4 regions of the Roseixanthobacter finlandensis genome follow, and region 1 is predicted to be linked to each of the others. Evidence: predicted binding sites of a transcription regulator. Region 1 holds the regulator's gene; each other region holds the start of a gene.

Region 1 (5,348 bases):
GCCTCGATTTTCTCGGCGGCAATGGCGATCTCGTCCTCGCTGAGGATGAGAGGCGGCAGAAGTCGAACCACGTTATCTCCTGCGCCCGGGGCCAGCAGGCCCTCGTCGCGCAGGGCGAGCACCAGCTCGGCGGCGGGGCCCTGCGCCCTCATGCCAAGCAGGAGCCCTTCACCTCGCACTTCGGCGATGACCGCGGGATGACGGTCCTTGATCTCGTTCAGCGTGCGCACGAGCAGTGCGGAGATGGCCTGCACCCGCTCCAGGAAGCCGTCCGCCAACACCACGTCCAGCACCGCATTGCCCACCGCCATGGCGAGCGGGTTGCCGCCATAGGTGGACCCGTGGGTGCCGAGCGTCATGCCGCGGGCGGCATTCTCGGTGGCGAGGCACGCGCCCATGGGGAAGCCGCCGCCGATGCCCTTCGCCACCGCCATGATGTCGGGCAGGATGCCCGAGGTCTGGTAAGCGAACAGACTTCCGCTGCGCCCGACGCCGCACTGCACCTCGTCGAGGATCAGCAGCAGGCCATGGGCGTCGCACAGCGCCCGCAATTGCGGCAGGAAATCCGGCGAGGGCACGCGCACGCCGCCTTCGCCCTGGATCGGCTCCACCAGGATCGCCCCGGTTTCCGGCCCGATGGCCGCCTTGACCGCCTCGATATCGCCGAACGGCACATGGTCGAAGCCCGGCATGTTCGGGCCGAAACCTTCGAGATATTTGGCATTGCCGCCGGCGGCGATGGTCGCGAGCGTGCGCCCGTGGAACGCGCCCTCGAACGCGATGATGCGGTTTTTCGCCTCAGCGCCGATCACATATTGATAGCGGCGCGCCATCTTGATGGCGCACTCCAGCGCTTCCGCACCGGAATTGGTGAAGAACATGGTGTCCGCGAAGGTCACCGCCTTCAGCCGCTCCGCCAGCCGCTCGCCGCCGACGATGCGGAACAGGTTCGAGGTGTGCCAGAGCTTTCCGGCCTGTTCGGTCAGGGCCGAGACCAGATAGGGATGGGCGTGCCCGAGGATATTGACCGCGATGCCGGCGGTGAAATCGAGAAAGCGTCGCCCGTCCGTCGTGACGAGCCAGCAGCCCTCTCCCTTTTCAAAAACCAGGTCGATGCGCGCATAGGTCGGCAGAACGGGGGTGATCACGGAAACCCCTCCTCTTGGGGTGGGGCGAAACGCGGAGCGTCTCGCCGGACATCAGAAACGCCAAAGGCCGCCCTCGCGGGGCGGCCCGACAAAAAGGGATTCTAATGATCGCGCGCGGGAGGTCAACAGAGCGCAGCCGTTAACCTGATCGTAACGACTTGGGGACAACGGCGCGGGAATGCATTCCGACTCTGTGCGGGCGGGCGTGCATATTGTAGTTTGCTCGTGGCCGACCACGACATCTCGTGCAGGCCTGTTCCCCAAGTGACGTTGGGCCCTGCGAACCCGCGTGCAATGGCGCGCCTGGGTGCGGGAGAAGAGTCGAAGGAGGAGAGCGATGAGCTGGAACGACGAGCGCGTCGAACTCTTGAAGAAGCTCTGGGGCGAAGGGCTTTCCGCAAGCCAGATCGCCGGCGAGCTGGGCGGCATCACCCGCAATGCGGTGATCGGAAAAGTGCACCGCCTCGGCCTCTCCGGCCGAGCGAAATCAACGGTCCCCGCGGCGCGGCCGCGCAAGGCCCGGCCTGAAGCGCCCGCCAACAAGCCCGCGCCGCAGCCGCAAACCATCGGCAACACCGCGCTCGCCCCCGCACTGGAAGCCTTCGTGGCACCCGCGCCCGCGCCGCGTCCGGCCACCGGCGGCAATGTCGTCGCCATGGGCCAGCGCTGCACGATCATGAACCTTACGGAAGGCACCTGCCGCTGGCCGATCGGCGAGCCGGGCACGGAAAACTTCTATTTCTGCGGCGGCCGCAGCCTCACCGGCATGCCCTATTGCACGACCCATGCGCGGATGGCCTATCAGCCCACGCAGGATCGCCGCCGCGACCGGCGCGTCGCCCGCATCTGAGCGGCGCCCGCGCGACCGCGGAGCCGCGCGGCCCAAACGTTTTCGAGCGAGCCTCTTTCCTGTCGCTCGAAAACGCCTAGCTTTTTGTTTAACGCGTTTTCTTCACGCGAACCGGTACCCACTTCGCTCGAAAACGCCTGCCTGTTGCGTGAGCGCGTTTTCTTCACGCGCACCGGTGCCCACTTCGCTCGAAAACGCTTTTAGCGCACGGGATAATCGCTGCATTTGTAGCCGACGAAACAGGCCGGATTATCCTGCGTCGGCGCGTAGGTCGGCCGCGCCACCCCGTCGGGATCGCAGAAGCTATTGTCCCGGACGACCCGGTGGAAGGTTTCCGGGGCCGTTTCCAGAATAGCGCCGCCCGCACGCGAGACCAGGGATGCAACATCCGCGCAATGCGCCTCGGGTGTGAATGCGCTTGCCTGCGCGCGCGTCACCGGCAGCGCGAGCAACAGCGCGAGGAGGCCGAGAACGGCCAGCGCGGCAGGGCACGCGGTTCGTCCGGACTGCGATGCGCCCTCACCACCCGCAACGGGCCGCTGTGGACGCGCCTGACGGCCATCGAGACCGCTGCGGCCCGCAAAGGGCTGGTCGGGCGCGAGGGCCTGGTTGCGCGGGAAGACATCATTGCGCCACAAGATATGGTTGAGCGAGAAGATATGCCGGGCCATGAGGAGGCTCCCTATCGCCGGGGAGGGAACCCCTCCCTGACGGGCATATGGGTCTTGGCCTGGAGCGCCGCTATTGTCCGCGCAGTCACGATCTCTCGCTTTTGAAACCCGCCGCAGACCGTGGACCGGCGCGCGGCGGGCGTGAATGCGACAGGACATGCGGGCACGCGCCCGCACCTTCGGCCACATCGCTCAATGGACGCGGGCGAACATCTCGTTGAACGAATAGCCGGCGCCGCGCACGGTGCGGATCGGATCCGACTGCCGCCCCCGGTTGATCGCCTTGCGCAGGCGACCCACATGCACGTCCACCGTGCGCTCGTCGATATAGACATCCTGCCCCCACACGCCATCGAGCAATTGCTCGCGGGAGAACACCCGTCCGGGACTTTGCATCAGGAATTCCAGCAGGCGGAATTCCGTCGGCCCAAGATGGACCTCGCGGCCGGAGCGGTGAACCCGGTGGGTCTCCCGGTCGAGCTCGATGTCGCCGGCCCGCAGCAAGGTGGCCACATGCTCCGGCTTCGCCCGCCGCAGCAGCGCCCGCACCCGCGCCAGAAGCTCGGGCACGGAAAAGGGCTTCACCACATAATCGTCGGCCCCGGTAGCGAGGCCGCGCACGCGTTCCGTTTCATCGCCACGGGCGGTGAGCATGATGACCGGCAGCCGCTCGGTTTCCGGGCGGGTCCGCAGGCGGCGGCACAATTCGATGCCCGACAAGCCCGGCAGCATCCAGTCGAGGATGACGAGGTCCGGCACGCTTTCGCGCAACCGGGTCTCGCCCTCATCGCCTCGCCCGACGCTTTCGACGAAATAACCTTCCGACTCCAGATTGTAGCGGAGCAGAAGGGTCAGGGGTTCCTCGTCCTCGATAATCAAGATACGCGCAGGCACGGATTTTACCCCTGAAGGCTATGCCCCGGGAAAGCGACGGTCGTCTCGCTGGAGACATCCGCCTTCGGGCGCTCTTCGGACAACATCTGCCCTGAAACCATATAATAGATGGTTTCCGCGATATTGGTCGCGTGGTCGCCGATGCGCTCGATATTCTTGGCGCAGAACAAAAGGTGCGTGCACACCGAGATGTTGCGCGGATCTTCCATCATATAGGTGAGGAGTTCGCGGAACAGCGAGGTGTACATGGTGTCGATGCCGCTGTCGCGGACCCACACATCCACGGCCTTCGCCTGGTCGCGGCTGGCATAAGCGTCCAGCACTTCCTTAAGCTGCTCCAGTACCAGGTCGGACATGTGCTCGACGCCGCGCACCAGCTTCTGGGGATGATATTCCCCCTCGATGGCGAGCACCCGCTTGCCGACATTCTTCGCGAGGTCGCCGATGCGCTCCAGGTCGGAGGCGATGCGGATCGAGGCCACCACGTCGCGCAGATCGCTCGCCACCGGCTGGCGCTTGGCGATGCAGATGATGGCCTTTTCCTCGATCTCCCGCTGCAGCAGATCGACGCTCGCATCGAGCAGGATCACCCGCTGGGCGGCAGCGGTGTCGCGGCGGATCAGAGCATTGACGGCATCGGCCACCATGCGCTCGGACTGGCCACCCATTTCGACGACCTTGCGGCCGATCTCCTTCAGCTCGGCGTCGAAGGCCGAGACGGTATGGTCGGACATCTGGCAGATCCTTGCTTGGTCAGCCGAAGCGGCCGGTGATGTAGTCGCGGGTCTTGATCTGCTTGGGATTGGTGAAGATCACGTCGGACGGCGCGACCTCGACCAGCTCGCCCAGGTAGAAAAAGGCGGTGATATCGGCGCAGCGCGCCGCCTGCTGCATGTTGTGGGTCACGATGACGATCGTGAAATCCTGCTTCAGCTCGTCGATCAAATCCTCGATCTTCGAGGTGGAGATCGGGTCGAGCGCCGAGGTCGGCTCGTCCAGCAGGATCACTTCCGGCTGCACGGCGATGGTGCGGGCGATGCACAGGCGCTGCTGCTGGCCGCCGGACATGCCGAGCGCCGAGGTGTGCAGGCGGTCCTTGGTCTCTTCCCAGATGGCGGCCTTACGCAGGCAGCTTTCCACCCGCTCGTCCATCTTCGACTTGTTGAGGTTCTCGTGCAGGCGCACGCCGAAGGCGATGTTGTCATAGATCGACATGGGGAACGGCGTGGGCTTCTGGAACACCATGCCGATGCGCGTGCGCACGACGGTCGGGTCCAGCTCCTTGCCGACGATGTTGACGCCGTCAAACATCACGCCACCCTCGGCGCGCTGGCCGGGATAGAGATCATACATGCGGTTGAACACGCGCAGCAAGGTGGACTTGCCGCAGCCCGAGGGGCCGATCATCGCGGTAACCCGCTTCTGGGGGATCTCGAAATTGATGTTCTTCAGCGCGTGGTTCTGCCCGTAATAGAAGTCGAGCTTCTCCACCTTGATCTTGGTCGGCGCCTGAATGGCATCGGGCTTGGCCGAAACGGAGGAGGAGATATTGAAGGTGGGGTCCACTGCGGAATTCATCTTCGGCCTCTTGGATCTTGATGTGCGATTGTCCAGGGGTCCAGGCGCTCAGCCCGCCCGGGCGAGGAAGAGACGGGAGACGATGTTTAGCAGCAGCACGGACACCGTGATGAGCAAGGCACCGGCCCAAGCCAAGGCAACCCAATCGTCGAAGGGGCTGCCGGCATATTGATAGATGGCGATGGGTAGGCTCGCCATCGGCGCCGA
Region 2 (5,348 bases), 1.1 Mb from region 1:
GGGGCTCGGTCATCGTTCAGGCTCCGAAGATCAGATGATGGCGTGGCGGACCTTGGCGGATACCCATTCGCTCGCAACCACCGTGGCGAGGATGAGGAGGAGGATCAGCGTCACCTGCGGCCAGGCGAGGGTATTGAGCGAGCTTTCCAGGTTGAGCCCGATCCCTCCTGCGCCGACCAGGCCGAGCACGGTGGATTCGCGGATGTTGATGTCCCAGCGGAACACGCTGATGCCGGCGAAGGCGGGCATGATCTGCGGCACGATGCCATAGGCGAGGGTCTGCGCGCCCGAGGCGCCGGTGGCGCGGATCGCCTCCACTTGGGCTTCGTCGATCTCCTCGATGGCCTCGTAGAGCAACTTGCCGATGAAGCCGATGGAGCGCAGCGCGATGGCGACGATGCCGGCCAGCACGCCCGGCCCGAGGATCGCCACCAGCAGCAGCGCCCAGATGATGGAATTGATGGAGCGCGAGGCGACGATGACGAACAGCGCCAGAGGCCGCACGAAGGCGGCGCTGGGGGTAGTGTTGCGCGCCGCGAGGAAGGCCACCGGCACCGACAGCACGATGGCGGCGAGCGTGCCGAGGGTGGCGATGTTCAGCGTATCCCACAAGGGCTTGAGCAGCGATGGAAAATAGGACCAGCGCGGGGGCACCATGCGCGCGCCGATGTCGGCGGCCTGGGTGGGGGCATCCAGGACGAAGGCCCAGATGGTGCCTTGCGTCATCACCCGCCAGCAGAACACGGTGAAGGCCACGGCGAGAAGCCAGCCGAACCACACGGCGATCTGTCCCCGCGGGGTGCGGCGCTGCCAGGATCTGCGGCCTTCGGGAAGGGCTGTGACGGGCATTATTTCACCCGCCCGCGCACAAGGCCGGAGATATATTCACTCGCCATGACGATGGCGATGATGAGGATGAGGATGGCCGCGGCGCTGTCGAATTCGTAGCGGTCGATGGCGGTGTTCAGCGTGGCGCCGATGCCGCCGGCACCGACGATGCCGACCACGGCGGATTCGCGGAAATTGATGTCGAGCCGGTAGAGCGAAAGCCCCAACAGCCGCGGGGCCACCTGCGGCAGCACGCCGAAGGCGATGAGCGACGGCCAGGGCGCTCCGGTGGCGCGGATCGCCTCCACCGGGGCGGGGTCGATGTCCTCGATGTCCTCCGCCAGCAGCTTGGAGAGGAAGCCGATGGTGGCGAAGGACAAGGTGAGGAAGCCGGCGAACGGGCCGAAGCCCACCATGGCCACCAGCAATATGGCGACGATGATTTCTTGCAGGGACCGCGACACGGCGATGATGGCGCGACACATGAAATAGACCGGGCGCGGCACCACGTTGCGCGCGGCGCCGATGCCGATGGGCACTGAAATGGCGATGCCCATCACGGTGGAGGTGACCGTCATGGTCAGGCTTTCGATCATGCCCTGGACGATATCGTCCCAACGCCGCGAGAAATTGGGTTCCAGGAAGCCCGACACGAAGCGCAGGCCGCGCGCCCAGCCGTCCGAGAGGCGGGCCCAATTGACCTCGATGCTGCCCAGCGCCAGCGCCAGATAGAGCGCCGCCCCAGCGAGCAGGGCGTAGCGCAGCCAGGGATTGGCGATAAACGGTGAAGGGCGCCAGCGGCGCGCGGGGGCAGGATTGGCGCTCACAACGCCCTCGCCACGGCGGCGGGCGTCGCCTGTGCGCGCACGAGGCGAGCGGCATCCTGGGCGGCAGCTTCTTCCACCGCATCGTCCTCCGCCTCGCGGATGGTGCGCGACCAGTCTTCTTCGCCATAGATGGCGGTGAGGGCGGCGGTGTCGAGCGCGTCCGGCGGGCCGTCGAACACGATGCGCCCGGCCTTGAGGCCGATTATGCGCTGGACGAACATCTGCGCCAGCGCCACGTCGTGGATATTGACGATGGCCGCAAGCTGGCGCTCGGCGCAGACCTCCACGATCAGGCGCATGATCTGGCGGGAGGTCTTGGGATCGAGGCTGGCGGTGGGCTCGTCCACCAGCAGGATGTCGGGCTCCTGCACGAGCGCGCGGGCGATGCCCACCCGCTGGCGCTGGCCGCCGGAGAGTTGGTCCGCCCTCTTGTCCACATGATCGAGGAGACCGACGCGGTCCAGCACGGCGAAGGCCCGGTCGATGTCGGCCTGCGGAAACCGGCGCAGGAAGGCGCGCCAGAAGCCCACATAGCCGAGCCGCCCGGAGAGCACGTTTTCCATGACCGTGAGGCGTTCCACCAGGGCATATTCCTGGAAGATCATGCCCATGCGCCGCCGCGCGCGCCGCAGGCCCGTCCCGCCGAGGCCGGTGATCTCGGTGTCACCCAGGCGGATGGAGCCAGAGGTCGGCTCCACCAGCCGGTTCACACAGCGGATGAGGGTGGACTTGCCCGCCCCTGAGGGACCGATCAGTCCCACCACCTGGCCTGCGGGGATGCTGAGAGATACGTCTTCGAGGGCCTTGTCCCCCTTGGCGTAACGCTTGGACAGGCCGGCGATGGTCAGCATCCCGCAGTCTTTCTCTTGCCGGGGCCCAGCAGCCGGAGTCTATTTGCAGGTGTAGCTGACGCCCATGGCGTCGTCGATCTGCCGCACCACCGCCCAGTTCTCCTTGAAGGTGATGGGGATGAATTTCTCCTGCGGCGGCTCGGCCGACTTGAACTCCTTCTGCAGGGCGGTGCCCTCCCAGTTGAAGGTGAAGAAGGCCTCTTTCACCTTCGCCGCCAGCTCCGGCTTCAAATTGTAGACGTAGCCGTAGCCGGTGGTGGGGAAGCTCTGGGACTTGTAGATGGAGACCACCTGATCCGCCTTGATGACGTCGCGCGCGATCATCCGCTTCATCACCGAATTGGCCACCGCCGCCGCCGGGTAGTCCTTGTTGGCGACGCCGATGATGGAATTGTCGTGCTTGCCGGAGAACACGGGCTCGTAATCCTTGCCCGGCTCCAGCTTGAATTCCGTGCGCAGCAGAGCGGAGGGCGCCTTGTAGCCCGAGTTCGAGGTCTCGGAGGTGAAGGCCATCTTCTTGCCCTTGATGTCTTCGACCTTGGTGATGCCGGAGCCGGGATAGGTGATGATCTCCATCTCATAGCCGTAGGCGCCATCCTTCGCCGCCATCATGGCGAAGGGCACGAAGCCGGCACAGGCCACCGCGATGGGGTTGGAGCCGGTATTGAAACCGGCCACGTGCAGGCGCCCGGCGCGCATGGCTTCCAGCTGCGCGGCGTTGGACTGCACGGGGAAGAACTGCACCTTCTTGCCCGTCACCTTGGCGAGATGATCAAGGAATTCCTGCCACACCTTAGCGTAGACGGCGGGGTCCTCCACCGGGGTATAGGCGAAGATGAGGGTGTCGGGGTCCAGCTGCTTCGCCGGGTCGGACGGCGCATCCGCCACCATGTCGCCGTTGGCGTCGGTAAAGCGCGGGTCGAGCTTGAACTCGGCATGGGCAAGAGTGGGGGCCAGCATGGTCGCCGCGAGCATGGCGGCACAGGTCATGGAGCGCAGGAGCGACATGGCTTCATCTCCGATTGGATTGCAGATTCAATACGACTGTCGTGTGACGTGCCGACTACGATGCAGCGGGATCAGCCGCCCGTCGGGGCGCGGCGCGGGTTTGTATTCTCAGCGGGATTGGCATGGGTGGGCAGCAGCAAGGTCGTGAATAAGCAGACGGCGAGCATCAGGGCCGATCCACCCAGGCAGGCGAAGATTCCGCCAATCTGGTAGAGCAGGCCGGAAAGTAACGTGCCGATGAACCGTCCGGCGGCATTGGCCGCATAGTAAAAGCCGACGTCCTCGGCGGCCTTCTCCGATCCGGCATAGGCCAGGATCAGGTAGGAGTGCAGGGAGGAGTTCACGGCGAACGCGATGCCGAAAATCGACAGGCCGGCCACCAGCACGACGTCCGCATGGGGTGGTGCGAAGGCAAGCCAGCCCGCCATGGCGATTGGAACCAGGGTAAGGGCAAGCGCCCACCATCGCGCTGCGGGGACCTCCCGGGAGAGGCCGTCCGCGCTGCGGGTCACAACGGCGGGTGCGGCCGCTTGGACGAAGCCGTAGCCGATGGTCCACAGGGCCAGGAAGCCGCCGACCATGATGAAGGTCCAGCCAGAGCCATAGAGGAAGACCGGCACGCCAACGACGAACCAGACGTCGCGTGCGCCAAACAGGGCCACGCGGGCCAGGGCGAGCAGGTTGACACCCCGATTCTTGGCAAAGAGCTCCTTCATGCTCTTACTCGATTTCGTCTTTCCGAGCATGGGCGGCAACGACAGGACGACCCCGACCAGGACCAGGGCGAGCACGCCCGCCATCAGCCACAGGGCAGGACGGAAGCCGATCAGTTCCAGGAGCGCGCCGCCGAGCAGGAAGCCGAACCCCTTCATCGCGTTCTTCGATCCGGTGAACCACGCCACCCAGCGGAACAGGCGGCTGTTCGCATTGCCGCCCTTCGCATCGGCCTCGGTGACCTTGATGGCGGACTTGGACGCGGTCTTGGTCAGGTCCTTGGCGACGCCGCAGATGCCCTGAGCGGCGACCACCCAGGGGACCAGAAGCGCGGTCTCCCAGGACGGGGAGACCGCCGACAGGATCAGGAAGCCGCAGATCTGCGTCGTCAGGCCGACCGTAAGCATGCGCGTGATGCCGAAGCGGCCCGCGAGCCAGCCGCCGATGAAGTTGGCGCCGATACCGGCAGCCTCGTACAGCACGAACAGGAAGGCCAGGGTGAAGGGCGAATAGCCGAGCTTGAAGAAGGTGAAGAGCACGATCATCCGGAGCGCGCCGTCGGTCAGCGTGAAGCCCCAATAGGCGGCTGTCACGATGGCATAGTTGCGGATGCCGGCGGAGGAGGGGGCTGCCATCACAGCCCCGCCTGTTCGAGATAGCAGGCTAGGTCCACCATGCGGCAGGCATAGCCCATCTCATTGTCGTACCAAGCATAGACCTTCAGCAGGGTGCCGTCGGTCACCAGCGTCGAGGGGCCATCCACGATCGAGGAGCGGGTGTCGCGGGCATAGTCCGCCGACACCAGGGGGCGCGGCTCGAAGCCGAGGATGCCGTTGAGCGATCCCGCGGCGGCCTCGGCGAACAAGGCGTTCACCTCCTGTGCCGTGGTCTCGCGATTGAGCTCGAACACGCAGTCGGTGAGCGAGGCGTTGAGCACCGGGGCGCGCACCGCGTGGCCGTTCAGCTTGCCCTTCAGCTCGGGATAGATGAGGGCGATGGCGGTGGCGCTGCCTGTGGTGGTGGGCTGGAGCGAGAGCATGGCCGAGCGGGCGCGGCGCAGGTCCTTGTGGGGCGCATCCACCACCACATTGGTGTTGGTGGGATCATGGATGGTGGTGAT
Region 3 (5,348 bases), 650 kb from region 1:
AGCCAGCGGCAGGCGAAGGCAGGGCCGTGGAATGCCTGGTCCGCCTGCTCAGCCATTCCGGTTCCCGCCCTTCCGGTTTCCGCCCGTCCGGCATGTGCCCCATGACGGTCTCTCCAGTCCCGGACGCAGCGTCCGGCGGGACTGCCAGGGGGCGAAATGCTCTCGCAGACACTGCATGATCGATGCGATACCGCAGGAAGCTGCGAGAAGATCTTAGGAACTTGTATCGCCGGGCCTTGGGCGTTGCAACGCTCGCGCTCCCGCATTGCACGCAAAGCGCGCGGCGCAACCGCCGCCTGCCTTGGGGGCAGTTTCGGCCCGCGCGTGCCGCAATTATCGTTCGCGTCGAAAAAATCTAAATAGTTTCAATTATTTATGGCGGTACGCGCGGGCCCGCCAACGGCCGCCTTCGATCCGGTCCGGTCCGCCGGTCCGCTTGAGCAGGCCGAAAATTGGGATGGGCGGAACAGGCGCGGGATTCTGCGCCCATTGCCGGACCCTCGGAATGCGGCATAACTCGCTTGGCCGGCGCACAAATACTGGGCGAGCAGGCAATAGGCAGCGGCAGCGATGTCATATCGCGCCGCGAAGGACGTCGAATAATCTGCCCGTCCATCTTGCGCGCTGGTCGAATATCCCTTTGGCGGTTTTATAAAACCTCCGTGGTCGCGGAATCAACGTCATGAGTCATCTGGTTGTCTTTGGGTTCGATGGCATTCACGCCGCGGACGAAGTCTTGAACAAGCTACGCTCCCTGCATGTCGAGCATCTGATCGACCTGGAGGATGCGTGCGTGGTGGAGCGCGACGCGGAGGGTAAGGTCCATATCAAGCAGGCTGTGAACCTCACCGCCATGGGTGCGGCGCGCGGCGGCGTCTCCGGCGCCCTGTGGGGCGCGCTGGTGGGGATTTTATTCCTCAACCCGCTCGCCGGCATGGCGATCGGCGCGGTGGCCGGCGCGGGCACGGGCGCGCTGTCCGGCTCGCTGGTGGATTTCGGCATCAATGACAGCTTCATCAAGGACCTGGGCGGCACCATTCCGGCCGATTCCTCGGCGCTGTTCGTGCTGGTACGCTCGGTGACGGAGGACAAGGTCCTGCCCGAGGTCGAGCCCTACAAGCCTCGCATCCTGAAGACCTCACTCTCCAACGAGGCGGAAGAGCGGCTGCGCAAGGCGCTCATCACGGCGGCCTGAACGGCCGCGCGCGGGCGCAGCAGAACAACACGCTTTCGTCCTCCAGCGCGCGTCGGCGGAGCGGCGCGGAAAAAATGGCCGGCTTCCCGGAAAGGATGGGCCTCTTTCCGGGAAGCACTATCGGAGCGGGGGAGCCCCGAGGGCCTGCGCCGCGCGGGTCGGGGGGACACCGGTGCGCAGGACACCTGCAAGGCTAGCGCGGTCGGCGTCGTTTGCGATGAGCAGGCCGTCCCGCCTCCATGCGCTCGATCCCAATCCCCATTCGCGCCCCCCACGCGCGCCATGCGCGCGGGCGATGTCCCGGCAGCGAGCTGGAACGGCAGCGTTCAACCTTGGCCGGTCCTGCGCTAACATGTCGCCGGGATGCGCCGGCGGGAGCCGGGAGGAGCAGGCGGGAACGACGTGTCATTCGTGGCGATGAACCAGACTCAGCCCTTTGCCGCGCGTGCCGAGGCCGGCGATCCGGCGGCCCCTTCGCCGCTGGCGCCGCTGCATTTCAGCACGGCTGATCTGCCGAAAGCGGAACAGTTCGACGGCTGGCATGATTTCATCGCCTCCACCGTGGACCTGTCCCTGGTGGCCGCCCCCGCCGTGGGATTCGAGGCCGACAAGACGGTGTGGGATCTCGGCCGCTTCGCCCTGACCTCGGCGCGCATGCCCGGCGCCGGCTATCAGCGCAGCTGGCGCCATCTCGGCAAGGACCCGATCGATCATTGGTGCCTGGTGCTCTACGAAAGCGAAATCCCCGGCCGCCGCGCCCCGCTGGGCTTTCGTTCGCTGGCGCGACCGTTCGTGGGCGGCGGCTCAGATCGGCGGGTGCTGACGCTGTTCATTCCGCGCGACCTGTTCGCCGGCACTGCCGCCGCTTTCGATGCCGCGCCACCGGACATCCCCGACACCGGGCTCGGCGGCTTGCTGGCCGATTACCTGCTGAGCCTGGAAAAGCAGATGCCCCGCCTCACCACGGCGGACCTGCCCGCTGTCGCCGAGGCGACGCGCACTTTGCTGGCGGCCTGCATCGCGCCGAGCGCGGACGCGCTGGCCCAGGCGCAGGCGCCGTTGGCGCGCACCACGCTGGAGCGGGCGCGGCGGGTGATTCAGGCCCATCTCAATTCCCCCACCCTGACGCCGGCCGGCCTGTGCCGCGTGCTCGGCATTTCCCGTTCACGCCTCTACCGGCTGTTCGAGGACCTCGGCGGCGTCACGCGCTACATCCAGCGCCAGCGGCTGCTGGCGGCGCTGGCCGCGCTCGGCGATCCGGCCGATGCGCGCGCCATCGGGCAGATCGCCGAATTTTTCGGCTTTGCCGATGCCTCCGGCTTCAGCCGGGCGTTTCGCGGCGAATTCGGCTTCAGCCCGAGCGATGCCCGCAGCGCGGCGCTCGCCGGCCTGCCGCGCCCCCCGGCACCGGCGCGGCGCGCGCGCGAAGACGAGACGCGCGATCTTGAAACCATCCTGCGCGGGCTCCAGGCCTAAGGGACCGGTCCACGGCCGCGTGCAGCGGATTTCGCCGATTGTCATGGAAACGTAACGCTAACCGATCAAGCGTTGAGCCTGATCGGTCCATGGCGCTCTGCATGGCGCACTCGAGGAGGCACATATGGCATCTCGCATCCTGCCGTCGGCGCTGGTTGCCGCCGCGCTGGCCTTCGCCGGCCCGGCATCCGCGCAAACCGAGATCCAATGGTGGCACGCCATGTCCGGCGCGCTGGGCGAGAAGCTGGAGAAGATCGCCAGCGATTTCAACGCGTCGCAGGGCGAATACAAGATTGTCCCGGTGTACAAGGGCTCCTATCCTGAGACCATGACGGGCGCGATAGCCGCCTTCCGCGCCAAGCAGCATCCCGCCATCGTGCAGGTGTTCGAGGTCGGGACCGCGACTTTGATGGCCGCCAAGGGCGCAGTGTATCCGGTCTACAAGCTGATGGCGGACGCGAACGAGCCGTTCGACCCCAAGGTCTATTTGCCGTCGGTCACCGGCTATTATTCCGACACGGCGGGCAACATGCTCTCCCTGCCGTTCAATTCCTCCACCGCGATCCTCTATTACAACAAGGACCTGTTCACGAAGGCGGGTCTTGATCCCAACGTGCCGCCCAAGACCTGGCCCGAGGTGGAGGCGGATGCCAGGAAGCTCCAGGCGGCGGGGGTGCCGTGCGGCTTCACCACCCAATGGCCGTCCTGGGTGAATGTGGAAAATCTGTCCGCCTGGCACAATATTCCCATCGGCACCAAGCAGAACGGCATGGGTGGGCTCGACACCGTGCTGGAGATCGCCAATCCGTTGGTGGAGAAGCATTGGACCGCGCTTGCCATGTGGCAGACCTCCAAGATCTTTGATTACGGCGGACGCCAGTCCAAGGCGGATCCGAAATTCTTCTCCGGCGAATGCGCCATCTCCATCGGCTCGTCGGCGGCGCGCGCGGGCATTCTCGCCAATGCGAAATTCGATCTCGGCTACGGCATGATGCCTTATTGGCCCGACGTGAAGGGCGCGCCGCAGAATTCCATCATCGGCGGCGCCTCGCTGTGGGTGCTGAACGGGCGGCCGAAGGAGGAATATCGCGGGGTGGCGAAATTCTTCACCTATCTCTCGCGCGCCGACGTGCAGGCCTGGTGGCACCAGCAGACCGGCTATCTGCCCATCACCCAGGCGGCCTACGATCTCTCGAAAAGCCAAGGCTTCTACGAGAAGAACCCCGGGACCGACATCTCGATCCTCCAGATGACGCTGAACCCGCCCACGGAAAATTCCAAGGGGCTGCGCTTCGGTTCGTTCGTGCAGATCCGCGATGTGATCGAGGAGGAATTGGAAGCCACCCTCGCGGGCAAGAAGACCCCGAAGGAAGCGCTCGCCGCCGCCCAATCGCGCGGCAATGAGATGCTGCGGGCGTTCGAGAAAGCGAACCAATAGGCGCGGGGCGGAGCCGGACCGCGCGGTTCGGCTCCGCACGATTCCGCGGCGCTGGCCCGACGGGGCTTCAGGACCAATCGGCCGTCAGCGGCGTGGTGATCGTCGAGGGGCTCACCGCCGGTGTGCGCGATTGTATTTCTTTCACCGGTCGATCGCCTTTTGCGCGTCTTGGCCGGGCGCGTCCCGGCCATCTACGCCGGGCCGAACTCACCGGTCTTGAACGGCTGGCACCAACGGTGCCGCGTGGATGCACGGGACAAGCCCGTGCATGACGATTCCTCTGGCGACGGCGCCAAGCCGTGAATGTCGATCGGTCCTAGCCCGCCTAGGGATAGAGCGGGGCGAGGCGGGCGCCGCGGCGCTTCGGGGCGGATCGGGTGCGCGCGGCGCATTCCGCGCGCACGGCGGAGAGGCAGGCGGCGCCGCGCCAGCGCGCAGCCTTGATGCCTGCAGGCTTGAGGCCCGAAGATCCTGCCCCATAGAGATGTTGGCGCAGATCCTCTGCCGCCTTCGCCATGGCGGGCGTGCGGAAGGTATTCGCGTCGAAAGCTTGCGCGTCCAAAGTTTGCGCGTCGAAGGCGTCTCGGTGGACCTGGCCGGTGGCGACGGGGGCAGGGCTGCCCTCGGCCCGCGTCCAGGCGATCAAAGCGGCATGGGCGGCCAGCGCGTTATCGGCCTTGCAGGCGGCGCGCAGATCGGCCAGCGCGGCGGCGGCGCTGATGCGCGCCCGGCCTCGGCTGCGATACGCCGGGCGCGCGGCACCAGACGTTGCGCGCGCCGCATGGGCGGCGCGGCGGCGCAGCAGCAGCGCGGTCAGGCCCAGAACCAGCAGGATCGCGGCCAGCGTCGCGCCGGTGCGCAAATTCAGCATTTCCGCCAGCCACGCCGGCAAGGCAAGCTGCGTCTCCACCGTCGGCGGCGGCGCCTGCGGCACGTCGATGGGCGCCGCAGGTAGCGCTTGGGGCGGCGGCGCGGCGGGGCGCGTCTGGTCGGAGGCGGCGACGGTGAAGGTCTCCGCCGGAAGATGGGCGGTTTCCTGCGTCTTGGTCTCGGTGTTCCACCAGCCCACATCCAGGCCCGGCAGGGTAATGGCGCCATCGCGCGTCGGCACCACGGAAATGGTCTTGATCAGCACCGCGCCGGGCTTGCCATTGATCAGCGCCTGATCGGAACGGCTGGATTCCTCGTATTGGCGCACGCCGTCCGCCTCGACGATGGGCAGGGGCGGCAATTGATTGG
Region 4 (5,348 bases), 2.0 Mb from region 1:
AGGTCGCCTCGCGAATCATCTCCACAAGGCGCTCCAGCGCGTCGGCACGATTGCGCTCCTGGGTGCGGTGGCGCTGTGCCTGGATGATGACGACGCCGTCCTGCGTCATGCGCTTGCCGGCGATGCGGATGAGGCGATGCTTCACGCCGTCGGGCAGATTCGGCGAGGCGAAGGCGTTGAAGCGCAATTGCACCGCGCTCGACACCTTATTGACATTCTGCCCGCCGGGTCCCGATGCGCGCACGAAGGCGAGTTCGATCTCGTCCTCGGAAATGGCGATGCGGGGGGTGATCTCAATCATGGCAAGCCCGGACGCGCGGAATGCTGCACCGGCCCGACAGCCGGCCGGCAGGCCCCAGCTATGGCAGAAAGCCGCGCCGCGCGACAGGCTTGCGCGTTCCCGCGCTGCCGGTTCCACGGTCGCCGGCCGCGCAAAGCACTGGAAAATCCGGCCTCGCAGCTCGGGGCGGCGCCGCGCTGGCAGCCCACCGACGCGACGAGCTCAGATGGCGTGGCGGTTCGCGGTGGGGCCGAAATGCTCCACATAGCGGGCGCTGATGATGGAGCGCGGCAGCACCACGAGCACGTCGGTGGTGCCGAACTGATGGTCCACCACCGCACCGTCGCCCACGAAGCCGCCGAGCCGCAGATAGCCCTTCACCAGGGGCGGCAGGGCATGCAGCGCCGCCTTCATGTTGATCTCAGCCTTGGGCATGCGATCCATGGGCACATAGCGCTTGTCGAGCGCGCGGGCGCGCCAGTCCTCGGGCGCGAGCGCGTTGTGGTGCAGGAACGAGAGCTGGAGCGCGAGCGCCTCGGGGTCGGTGCCCTCCAGGCTCGCGCAGCCGATCATCACATCGATATTGTTGCGCAGGATATAGGCCCACACGCCGTGCCACAGCAGCTCCACCGTGCGCTTGTTGCGATACGGCTTGAGCACGCAGGAGCGACCCAACTCCAGGAATTTGAGGCCCGGATGCGCGGCGACGATGCGGTTCACGTCGAACTCGCTCTGGGTGTAGAAGCCGCCATGGCGGTCCGCCACATCCTGCTTGAGCAGGCGATAGGTGCCGACGACCTTGGGCTTGCGGCGGCCGAGCACCATCTTTCCGGCTTCGTAATCCAGCACCAGCATGTGGTCGCAGATGGCGTCGAACGCATCCACGTCGCGCCGGGCGAGCCGGGCGGCGGCGTCGGGCACGGCGGACATTTCCTCGTAGAAGACCTTATAGCGCAGGCGCTGGGCGCGGCGCACGTCGCGCGCGGTGCGAGCGAGCCGCACTTCCAGCGGCCCGAGACGGCCGAGCACCACCGGCTCGCCGAACGGCACGGCCTCGCGGTGGCGGATGCCGGAATAGGCGCGGAAATCGGAGACCAGCTTCTGCGGGCCGTTCAGCGCCGGCTTGCCATCCGCGCGCGGCACGGGCGGCGCAAACAGCGGCGCGCCGAACTTGGCGCCGGGGAATTTGGCGAAGCCTTCCTTGGCCACGTCAATGCCGCGGCCCACCAGAGCCGGCCAGCTGAAGGGCTGCGGGTCGAGACCGGAACCGGACGGATCTTGGCGTTTCATGCAACGACCCCCTCCTCGGGCCGCCGCTGGACAACGGCGGTTCTATGGGATGCCGCGCGCCGTCCCAGACGAGCTCGAAACCGGGCGCGCGCATCGTGCGCGTTCATCCCGCGTGACCATCACATTCACCATAGTTTTCCTACGGCTATGTGACAATGGCAGATTGTGACACCCCGGTCCTGTCACATGACGGCGGTGGCGCATTGCAGGCTTTAGGGCCGCATGCTAGCGCGAGATGACGTAGGGCAATGGGGATTCGGGGGTATCATGTCTAAGGTTCGGTTTCTTTCGCGCGCGGCCGGCTGCGCGCTGGCGCTCAGCATGGCGTTTTCGAGCCTGGCCCAGGCCCAGGCGATGCCCACCCCCGCCGCCGTCACCGTCATCAACGTGCCCGGCGTCGGCGCGATGAATGTGCTGAGCTATCAGGCGCGCTTCGTTTCCGCCGATCCGGCCACCCGCCGCGTGGTGCTCGAAACCCCGAACGGCAAGCGCTGGGCGGTGATCGCCCCGCCGCTGCTGGGCGATGTCATGCTGCTCGCCAACAGCCGCAAGCTGCTGATCCGCGTGCTGCCCGGCCTCGTCACCGCGCTCGGGAAGGCCCATCAGGGCACGCCCGGCGTCGCGGTCTCCGAACTTGTGCTGAAGGACGGCCTGCCGGGCTGGCCGGAGGACTATGGCTTCCGGGAAGTCACCATCACCTCCATCCTGGTGAATATCGACAAGACCAACGGCACCATCAGCTTCGAGGGGCTGGACGGCGCGGTGCGCACGGTGAAGGCGGCCAATCCGCAGGTGCTGGCCGATCTCCAGAAGGTGGAACTGGGCGATTTGTGCCAGATCACCTATTACGAAGGCCTCGCCATCAACGCCATGTAGTTTCTCCCTCTGGCATCGCCGCGCGGCGGGCAGGATCGAGGGTTCGCCCGCGCGGGCAAGGGCTTGCGCGGGCAAGGGCTTGCGCGGGCAAGGGCCTGCGAAGCAAGAGTCTGCGGGCGCAAAAAGGTGAAACATAAGCGGCGGCGGCTCAGGCCGCCGCGCGCGAGCGGTCGGCCAGGGCACGATAGGCCAGCGCCTCCGCCAGATGCCGGCGGCCAAGGCTTTCCGCCCCGTCGAGGTCGGCGAGGGTGCGGGCGACCTTGAGCACCCGGTGATAGCCGCGCGCCGACAGATTCATGGCGCTGGTGGCATCGCGCAGCAAAGCGAGCCCACCGGCATCGGGCGCGGCGACCACCTCCAGAAGCGGGCCGGTCGCCTGGGCATTGGTGCGGATGTCGGGCCGGTCCAGCGCGGCGTAGCGCTCCACCTGGAGGGTGCGCGCGGCGGCGACCCGCGCCGCCACCTCCCGCGAGCCCTCGGCCGGGGCGGGCAGCACCAGATCGGCGGCGGTGACGGCCGGCACATCCAGATACAGGTCGATGCGGTCGAGGAACGGACCGGAAAGGCGCCCCTGGTAATCCTCCTTGCAGCGCGGCCCGCGCTTGCAGGTGAAGCCGGGCTCGCCCGCATGGCCGCAGCGGCAGGGGTTCATGGCGGCGATCAATTGGAACCGCGCCGGATAGGTCACGCGGTGATTGGCGCGGGCGATCAGCACATCGCCGGTTTCCAGCGGCTGGCGCAGGGAATCCAGCACCTGGGGCGAGAATTCCGGCAATTCGTCCAGGAACAGCACGCCGTGATGGGCGAGCGAGACCTCGCCCGGCTTCGCCTTCGCCCCGCCGCCCACCATCGCCGCCATGCTGGCGGAATGATGCGGGGCGCGGAATGGCCGGCGATCCACCAGGGCGCCGTCCTGGATCGCGCCCGCCACCGACGCGACCATGGAGACGTCCAGCATCTCCGCCGGCGAGAGCGGCGGTAGGATGGAGGGCAGGCGCTGGGCCAGCATGGATTTGCCGGCGCCGGGCGGGCCGACATAGAGCAGATTGTGACCGCCGGCGGCCGCGACCTCGAGCGCGCGCTTGGCGGTTTCCTGGCCCTTCACGTCCCTGAGGTCGAGGTTCGAGCTTCCGGGCGGGCGCAGGCGCGGGTCCGGCCGGGCGAGGATCTGCCGGCCCGTGACATGGTTTGCCAATTGGATCAGCGAGATGGGGGCGAGAATCTCCATGTCCGGGCTGGCCCAGGCGGCTTCCGCGCCGCAGGCGCCGGGGCAGATGAGCCCGTGTCCGCGGGCATTGGCGCCGATCGCCGCCGGCAGCACGCCCGCCACCGCGGCGATGGACCCGTCGAGCCCGAGTTCGCCCACCACCGTGAAGCCGGCGAGCGCATCGCCCGGAATGGCGCCGATCGCCGCCATCAGCCCGAGCGCGATGGGCAGATCATAATGGGAGCCTTCCTTCGGCAAATCGGCGGGGGCGAGATTGATGGTGATGCGCCGCGCGGGCAAGGCAAGCCCCGAGGCGATCAGGGCGGCGCGCACGCGCTCCTTGGCTTCGGTCACGGCCTTGTCGGGCAGGCCGACGATGGTGAAGGCCGGCAGGCCCGGCGCCACATGCACCTGCACATCCACCGGCCGTGCGTCCACGCCCTCGAACGCCACGGTCGCCACACGCTGGATCACGCTTCAGCCCCCCGGCTTGCCCCTGCGACCCAAGGTAGTGGAGGGCGCCCGGCGGCACAAGAACATATTGGGAACACCGCGTTTATGCGCCCTTTATGAAAAGCCCACAGGTTCGCGATGGCACGCTTACGGCGGGCGGCGGGATAACAGCGGCCGTGAGGACCGACCCATGACCCAATCGCATTATGTCTCCCCCGCCGCCTTTCCCGCCCCGCACGCCCGCCCGCTGCCGCCGCAGCAGAGCCGAGGCGTGCGCCGGCCCGGCCCGCTCGCCCGCATGGCGCTGAAGGCGGCCTTCCTCGTGCCGCTGCTGGTGCTGGCGTTCGTGCTTCACGCCCTGCTGGGCTGAAGGCGGCCCCGCACCCCGATCACATCCCGCCGGCCCTGGAGGTCGAACCATGACCCACATTCAGTCCTTGTCCCCCAAGTCCCGCCGCGAGGGCGCGCGGGAGGCCGAACCAAGCCTCGGCTGGGCCGAGTGGGGCAGCCTGGGCAATGGCCGCATCCTTCCGTTCACGCGCGCCTCCGTGCGGGATGCGGCCCCGGTCTGCGTCCGCGCGCTGCTGGTTGCGTTTGCCCTGGTGTGCATCATTGCTATGGTGCGGTGAGAGCGCCCGCCGCGCTCCTCTTCCGCGCTGCCCTTCCGCGCTCGCGCGCGCAACCGAAGCCTTGCATCATGACCAATCTCAAAGAAGGCGACCACGAGCGCCTCGTCTCCGCCCAGTTCAGCCCGCAAGCCGCAGCTTATGTGGCGAGCGCGGTCCATGCGCAGGGCGCCGATCTTGATGCCCTCGCGCAGATGATGGTGGGCCGCGGCGCGGCACGGGTGCTGGATCTCGGCTGCGGCGGCGGTCATGTGAGCTTCACCGTGGCGCCCCATGTGGCGCGGGTCGTCGCCTATGACCTGTCGGACCGCATGCTGGAGGCGGTCGCCGGGGAGGCGCAGCGGCGCGGCCTCGCCAATATCGAGACCGCCTGGGGCGTGGCGGAGGAATTGCCGTTCCCCGATGCCTCCTTCGATTTTGTAGTCTCGCGCTTCAGCGCCCATCATTGGCGCGATCTCTCGGCGGGGCTGACGCAGGCGCGCCGCGTGCTGAAGCCGAATGGGCGGGCCATTTTCATGGACGTGGTCGCGCCGCCGAGCGATGTGCTGGACACGTTCTTGCAGACCATCGAGCTTCTGCGCGACCCCTCCCATGCCCGCGATTTCGCGGTCGGCGA

Evidence for each region. Region 1 encodes PhoB, which activates phosphate uptake and scavenging genes when phosphate is short. Its sites were predicted from a motif close to TGTCATNNANCTGTCAT; they were not measured.
Region 2: the regulator PhoB is predicted to act here: its motif matches at 3,547-3,563, upstream of phnD (phosphate/phosphite/phosphonate ABC transporter substrate-binding protein).
Region 3: the regulator PhoB is predicted to act here: its motif matches at 2,711-2,727, upstream of ugpB (sn-glycerol-3-phosphate ABC transporter substrate-binding protein UgpB).
Region 4: the regulator PhoB is predicted to act here: its motif matches at 1,709-1,725, upstream of olsB (l-ornithine N(alpha)-acyltransferase).

What each region holds. Positions count from the first base shown of each region.
Region 1 covers NZ_CM195536.1:951,143-956,490, reverse strand. Annotated here, with positions in the region: gene V5G24_RS04595 (aspartate aminotransferase family protein) at 1-1,148, opposite strand, end outside; gene V5G24_RS04590 (GcrA family cell cycle regulator) at 1,486-1,998, shown strand; gene V5G24_RS04585 (hypothetical protein) at 2,199-2,669, opposite strand; gene phoB (phosphate regulon transcriptional regulator PhoB) at 2,862-3,563, opposite strand; gene phoU (phosphate signaling complex protein PhoU) at 3,569-4,297, opposite strand; gene pstB (phosphate ABC transporter ATP-binding protein PstB) at 4,317-5,141, opposite strand; gene pstA (phosphate ABC transporter permease PstA) at 5,190-5,348, opposite strand, start outside.
Region 2 covers NZ_CM195536.1:2,034,773-2,040,120, forward strand. Annotated here, with positions in the region: gene arsC (arsenate reductase (glutaredoxin)) at 1-13, opposite strand, end outside; gene phnE (phosphonate ABC transporter, permease protein PhnE) at 31-849, opposite strand; gene phnE (phosphonate ABC transporter, permease protein PhnE) at 849-1,655, opposite strand; gene phnC (phosphonate ABC transporter ATP-binding protein) at 1,652-2,506, opposite strand; gene phnD (phosphate/phosphite/phosphonate ABC transporter substrate-binding protein) at 2,546-3,481, opposite strand; gene arsJ (organoarsenical effux MFS transporter ArsJ) at 3,586-4,863, opposite strand; gene V5G24_RS09375 (ArsJ-associated glyceraldehyde-3-phosphate dehydrogenase) at 4,863-5,348, opposite strand, start outside.
Region 3 covers NZ_CM195536.1:1,599,384-1,604,731, forward strand. Annotated here, with positions in the region: gene V5G24_RS07370 (Na+/H+ antiporter subunit E) at 1-56, opposite strand, end outside; gene V5G24_RS07375 (DUF1269 domain-containing protein) at 683-1,195, shown strand; gene V5G24_RS07380 (helix-turn-helix domain-containing protein) at 1,598-2,671, shown strand; gene ugpB (sn-glycerol-3-phosphate ABC transporter substrate-binding protein UgpB) at 2,796-4,109, shown strand; gene V5G24_RS07390 (BatD family protein) at 4,435-5,348, opposite strand, start outside.
Region 4 covers NZ_CM195536.1:4,236,918-4,242,265, reverse strand. Annotated here, with positions in the region: gene arfB (alternative ribosome rescue aminoacyl-tRNA hydrolase ArfB) at 1-301, opposite strand, end outside; gene olsB (l-ornithine N(alpha)-acyltransferase) at 503-1,570, opposite strand; gene V5G24_RS19895 (hypothetical protein) at 1,838-2,446, shown strand; gene V5G24_RS19890 (YifB family Mg chelatase-like AAA ATPase) at 2,595-4,127, opposite strand; gene V5G24_RS19885 (hypothetical protein) at 4,297-4,476, shown strand; gene V5G24_RS19880 (hypothetical protein) at 4,526-4,735, shown strand; gene V5G24_RS19875 (class I SAM-dependent methyltransferase) at 4,804-5,348, shown strand, end outside.